DNA from 2 places in the Paramixta manurensis genome. Region 1 is predicted to be linked to the other one. Evidence: predicted binding sites of a transcription regulator. Region 1 holds the regulator's gene; the other holds the start of a gene.
The links. Region 1 encodes ArgR, which controls arginine synthesis, uptake and breakdown. Its sites were predicted from a motif close to ANTGAATAAAAATACANT; they were not measured.

Region 1 (3,427 bases):
CTCTATCAACCGCGGGAATTCAGGCGGCGCGTTAATCAACTCGCTGGGTGAGCTGATGGGCATCAATACCCTTTCGTTCGATAAAAGTAATGATGGCGAAACGCCTGAAGGCATTGGGTTTGCTATTCCTACTCCGCTCGCCACAAAAATTATGGATAAGTTGATTCGCGATGGCCGGGTTATTCGCGGTTATATCGGTATCACCGGACGTGAAGTGCCGCCGCTACATGGTCAGGGTGGCAACCTTGATCGTATTCAGGGCATTACCGTCAGTGATGTGGCGGCCGGCGGTCCAGCGGCCAGGGCCGGGATACAAACCAACGATGTCATTATTAGCGTTAACGGTAAACCGGCGATATCCGCCCAGGAAACGATGGATCAGGTGGCTGAAATCCGTCCGGGCTCGGTGATTAATGTTCAGGTTATCCGCAACGGACAAAAACTCACCTTGCCGGTGACGATAATGGAATATCCGATCCAGAATTAATCAGGCGATTAATAACAAAGAAGGGAGCCATAAGGCTCCCTTGATATTGTTCAACAGTAGTGACGGGCTTATTTAACGAAATCTTCACCCAGCTGAATATCTTTTTTCAGCGTGTCCAGCATTCCTTCCAGCGATTTCTGCTCAAATGCGCTCAAAGTACCGATAGGTTTACGCTCAACAATGCCATTTTTGCCCAGCAGCAATGGCTGCGAGAAGAAACGCGCATATTCGCCATCGCCTTCAACGTAGGCACACTCCACGACATTGCTTTCGCCCTGTAATGCACGTACCAGCGATAAACCAAAGCGTGCCGCCGCCTGGCCCATAGAGAGCGTAGCTGAACCGCCACCGGCTTTTGCTTCAACCACTTCAGTACCCGCGTTCTGAATACGTTTAGTCAGATCTGCCGCTTCTTGTTCGCTGAAGCTCACGCCTGGAATCTGCGACAGCAACGGCAGAATCGTCACGCCTGAGTGACCGCCAACCACTGGCACATTCAGCTCAGTCGGCTGTTTACCTTTCAACTCAGCAACAAACGTATTGGATCGAATAATATCCAACGTGGTTACGCCAAACAGTTTGTTTTTGTCGTAAACACCGGCTTTTTTCAGCACATCGGCCGCAATCGCTACCGTGGTGTTAACCGGGTTGGTGATGATACCAATCAGCGCTTTCGGCGCGGTTTTCGCCACTTGCTCAATCAGGTTACGCACAATGCCGGCGTTAACATTGAATAAATCAGAACGGTCCATGCCTGGTTTGCGCGCCACGCCGGCGGAAATCAGAACCACATCCGCGCCTTGCAATGCAGGTGTGGCATCTTCGCCACTGAATCCCTCAATTTTAACGGATGTTGGGATGTGGCTTAAATCTACCGCAACGCCTGGCGTAACCGGGGCAATATCATACAGAGAGAGTTCTGAACCCGCGGGCAACTGGGTTTTCAGCAGAAGTGCAAGCGCCTGACCAATACCACCGGCTGCACCGAGAACTGCAACTTTCATCCTAAACTCCTTATTATTGTGAGCAGAAAAGTGCCGGGAACCCATCTGGTTACGACCATAATCGACCTGGAAGGCAATAGCGAGGACGGTATCATCGTTTTGCGGGCGTATTATCTATGACGCTCCGTAAACGGGTGAGATTGACCGCATTACGTACAGGTTTGGAGCCGATCGTAGCAGCATGCAGGCACATTATTCGGCGGTTACATTACACCCTACACATGCACCAGAACAACATCAATTTTATAACAATTTCTTCACTTCCCCGCCCATCATTATGCGCGGTGGAGAAATTCTCAACGCGAAGAAAGTCTGTTAGAATGCGCCTCCCGCAGCAGTGCTAAATGGAATTACTGCCTGCAAAGTTGCATAATCATTCACTTAAATGCATAATAATCTATAACCCGCCGGGCGGGGCCTCCTTATTTTACTTTGATATCGGTAGACTATGCGTAACCCATCGAAACAAGAAAACCTGGTTAAGGCTTTCAAAGCGTTGCTTAAAGAAGAGAAATTCAGCTCTCAGGGCGAGATTGTTGCCGCACTGCAAGATGAAGGGTTCGACAATATTAACCAGTCTAAAGTCTCGCGTATGCTGACCAAGTTTGGCGCGGTGCGTACCCGGAACGCCAAAATGGAAATGGTGTATTGTTTGCCGGCCGAATTAGGGGTGCCCACCACCACCAGCCCACTGAAAAACCTGGTATTGGATATTGACTACAATGATGCGTTGGTCGTGATCCACACCAGCCCTGGCGCGGCGCAGTTAATCGCTCGTCTGCTTGACTCACTCGGTAAAGCGGAAGGTATTCTCGGCACCATCGCCGGGGATGACACCATTTTTATGACGCCCGCGCGTGAATTTACCGTCCGCCAGCTCTACGACGCCATTCTGGTGTTATTCGAACAAGAGCTATAAGACACCGCAATGAAACCGGCAGTTAACCTGTCGGTTACTTTTTCACCCTTTTTACGCTGGCAAGTGGCCTCTCTAAAATGCGGCCGCTCTCAGGTAATATCCGAGCCGCTAATCCGTAAACTACGTTGCATTTAGCAGTTAATGCTCCCTTTTCGTTAAAAACCCACCGTTCTTCCCAGCGAGTTTTTTTCTCATAGCGTGATCAACCACAAAATTGAGCACGAATAGCTCAAGTGCGACATGTTGCTGTTTTTACATGGAATTAACATAAAGTGGGCAAAATATACGCTTTTTTTATAACGATAGGTTATTAAAAAGTGGTTCCCTACCAAAGTATCCCCTCAAAAAATTATTAGCAGAGTATTAATTTCTCACGTTATTAGATCTATACTTATTTTCGTGATGCAAATCACACTAAACAAAAAGATAAAAACAGAAGACGAGGAAATAAACATGAACGTTAAAACTACTATTGCCACCCTGAGCATTCTTTCCGTCCTGTCATTTGGCGCATTTGCAGCAGAATCGATTAATGCGGAACAAGCTCAAGATATGCAGTCAGTCGGGACCGTTAGCATAAGCGGCATTGATGGCGCGCCGATGGATATCCACCAAGCGCTGGGCGAAAAAGCCGATCAGCAAGGTGCGAAGGCATACCGCATTATCGAAGCACGCAACAATGGTAACTACCACGTTACGGCTGAACTGTACAAATAAGCGAATTATTACCACGGCATAGATGAAAACCGGCAACCCCAAGTATAAAAAACGCGATTAAGCCCTTTCGGTTGCCTCACATTATTTAGGAGATATCACCATGAAAATGACATTTGCAATTGCTGCTTTAGGCCTGGCTTCCGTACTTTCTTTTGGCGCGAACGCCGCCAATCTGGTTACCGAACAACAGGTCTCCAACGATAACCTGCAATCTGTCGGTACCATTTCCGTTAGCGGTATTGATGGCTCACCGATGAGCATTCGTCAGAGCCTGTCACAGAAAGCGGATGAACAAGGCGC
Region 2 (3,427 bases), 770 kb from region 1:
TTATTCGCGGTGCCAGCCAACGCACCGGTAATGATGTCAATCTGGTCGGCCGGCGTTACGCGCAAGCCGTTTTTCTTTTTCACTGGCAGCGCCAGCTTTTTCATCAGTTCATCCACCAGACAGCCACCGCCATGCACAATCAGCACAGGACGTTGATGCGATTCGCGCCAACTGACCAACGCGGTGAACAGGCGCTCTAACGCTTCTTCGCTATCGAGTAACACGCCGCCCAGCTTGATAATAAGAGGATTCGTCATAGTCAATTTCGCCGGTTAAATAAGTGACTGCGTTTCAGGGAAACCGAAACGAATGTTTAAACACTGAACCGCCTGCGAAGCAGCGCCTTTCAGTAAATTATCCTCCGCCGCGACCACAATGAGATGCTCGCCTTGAACATCAAAACCGATATCGCAATACGGTAGGCCCACCACGGCTTTCAGCGCCGGTACGCCTGTTTCATAGAGGCGTACTAACGGCTTGTCGTGATAAGCGTTATGGAATGCTTCAGCCACATCCTCTCTGCTCACGTCATGATTTAAACGGCAGGTGATAGTGGCGAGGATCCCGCGGGCAAAGTTGCCAAGATGAGGCGTGAAAATTACTGGCACGCCAAGGTGGGCAACAATCTCGGGATGATGACGATGATTAAAGATGCCGTAAGGTTGCAGGCTAACTTCACAAAAGCTGTTATTTAACGCCGCCTTGCGCCCGGCGCCGCTGACGCCGCTGGTAGCGTTAATCACCGGCCACTGAGCGGGATTTAATAAATTCGCCTCAATAAGCGGTTTCAATGCTAACTGTGAAGCGGTGGGATAACAGCCTGGCACCGCGATCAGTTGCGCTTCTTTAATCGCACCGTGTTGCCATTCCGCCAACCCGTACACGGCTTTATCCAGCCACGCCGCGTGCTGATGCGAAAAGCCATAGTATTGTTGGTAGAAATCAGCGTCGTTGACCCGAAATGCGCCAGAGAGATCAAACACCACGCAGCCCGCGTCAAGAAACGCTGGTGCTAATGCGTGACTGACTTCATGCGCGGTCGCGAGAAATACTACATCAACCTTACCGGCATACTCTTGCGCAGCGCGCAGCGGCTGCAACGGTAAGTCGAGCACGCCTTTAAGCTGTGGGTGCAGGTCGGAAAGTAATTTTCCCGCATCCGGGCTTTGCGCTGAAACCGCTAAAGCGGTTATGTTCATATGTGGGTGGCGATTCAGATAGGTCGCAAGCTCTACGCCAGCATAACCACTGGCGCCAACAATCAGCGTATTCAACATCAGGCTGTATACCTTCTTACAGTCACAAAATTCCGGGATGGCGCCGCTGCGGCGGCATACCCATGAAGTCAGGCGATGGGAGAGGTCATTTTGCGTTTCCCAGTCGCACCGTGTTAATGTATTTTTATTCACTATTAATGCATGAATATTGATACATCCTAACTCAAGGACCGTCAACAGTGAAGACAAAATTACCGCCTTTTATTGAACTCTACCGCCAGTTAATCGCTACACCATCCATCAGCGCAACCGACAGCGCGTTGGATCAAAGTAATGAAACTTTAATCAATTTACTCGCTGGCTGGTTTCGCGAGCTTGGCTTCAGCGTTGAAGTGCAACCGGTACCCGGCACGCGCCATAAATTCAATCTGCTGGCAAAGAGCGGCAATGGCGCTGGCGGCTTGTTATTAGCAGGACATACCGACACTGTTCCGTTTGATGATGGCCGCTGGACGCGCGATCCATTTACCCTCACCGAACATGATAATAAGCTCTACGGTCTGGGCACCGCCGACATGAAAGGGTTTTTCGCGTTTATCCTTGATACGCTACGCGATGTCGACCTTAGCACCCTGAAAAAGCCGCTGTATATTCTGGCGACCGCCGACGAAGAAACCACCATGGCTGGCGCGAAGTACTTCTCTGAATCCGCTACTGTACGTCCGGATTGCGCCATCATCGGCGAACCGACCTCGCTCAAACCGGTGCGGGCTCATAAAGGCCACCTCTCAAATGCGATTCGTATTCAGGGGCAATCTGGTCACTCTAGCGATCCGGCACGGGGCGTTAACGCGATCGAATTAATGCATGACGCCATCGGTCATCTGATGCAATTACGCAATACGTTGAAAGAACGTTATCACCACGATGGCTTCGCGATCCCTTACCCCACAATGAATTTTGGTCATATCCACGGCGGCGATGCGGCTAACCGTATTTGCGCCTGCTGCGAGTTGCATATGGATATTCGTCCACTGCCGGGTTTAACCCTCAGCGATCTGGATGGCTTGCTAAATGAAGCATTAGCGCCAGTCAGTGAGCGCTGGCCGGGACGTGTCACCATTAGCGAACTTCATCCGCCGATTCCAGGCTACGAATGTCCGCCGGACCATAACCTGGTGCAGGTGGTAGAAAAATTGTTGGGGACGTCAACTGAAGTGGTCAACTACTGCACTGAAGCGCCGTTTATCCAAACGCTATGCCCAACCTTAGTATTGGGGCCAGGCTCGATTAATCAGGCGCACCAGCCGGATGAATTCATTGATACCGCGTTTATCAAACCAACGCGTGAACTCATTGCTCAGGTTGTGCATCATTTTTGTCATCACTAAGTTACAGTTGGGGCATTTAGCTATGAAAATAGCAAGTTGCCTCAACATTGTTCCGTCTTTCGTGATAAGAATAACTTATCCCTCTTCGATGTAATTAAATTTCATAAATTCCGGTTATTTAGCCGCACGATGCGGCCAGATGAAGGCAATTGACGAATGGAAAGTTACATGGCTAGATAAAAGGCGATGTTATGCCCATAAGGGTGAAATAAAGTTACAAAAACAAGAAGGGTGTCAGGGGTCATATGAACGAACAATATTCCGCAATGCGAAGTAACGTCAGTATGCTCGGCAAATTGCTCGGGGATACCATTAAGGATGCGCTGGGAGAAAACATCCTTGATCGGGTGGAAACCATCCGTAAGCTCTCCAAGTCATCCCGTGCGGGAAATGACGCTCATCGCCAGGAATTACTGTCTACGCTGCAAAACCTGTCTAATGATGAATTATTACCGGTGGCGCGCGCGTTTAGCCAGTTCCTGAACCTGACCAATGTCGCCGAACAGTATCAAACCATTTCGCACAATAGTGAAGGCGCAAACCACCCTGAGCTGTTGAAAAAAGCGTTTGAACGCCTAAAAAAACAGCCCGACCTCGACGAAAAAGCTATCCGTGACGCGATTGAGTCGCTCTCACTCGAATTGGTGCTCACCGCCCACCCCACGGAAATCACCCGCCGTACCCTGATCCACAAATTGGTTGAAGTAAATACCTGCTTAAAACAACTCGACCATAACGACCTTTCCGACTACGACCGTAATCAAATTATGCGGCGTTTACGTCAATTGGTGGCGCAGGCATGGCACACAGATGAGATTC

Region 2: a site for ArgR is predicted at 1,393-1,410, ahead of argC (N-acetyl-gamma-glutamyl-phosphate reductase). Genes of this name have one in related genera too.

Annotation. Positions count from the first base shown of each region.
Region 1 covers NZ_CP054212.1:477,321-480,747, reverse strand. The annotation lists gene degS (outer membrane-stress sensor serine endopeptidase DegS) at 1-487, shown strand, start outside; gene mdh (malate dehydrogenase) at 556-1,491, opposite strand; gene argR (transcriptional regulator ArgR) at 1,940-2,410, shown strand; gene yhcN (peroxide/acid stress response protein YhcN) at 2,864-3,127, shown strand; gene yhcN (peroxide/acid stress response protein YhcN) at 3,228-3,427, shown strand, end outside.
Region 2 covers NZ_CP054212.1:4,323,773-4,327,199, forward strand. The annotation lists gene argB (acetylglutamate kinase) at 1-257, opposite strand, end outside; gene argC (N-acetyl-gamma-glutamyl-phosphate reductase) at 273-1,277, opposite strand; gene argE (acetylornithine deacetylase) at 1,457-2,608, shown strand; gene ppc (phosphoenolpyruvate carboxylase) at 2,854-3,427, shown strand, end outside.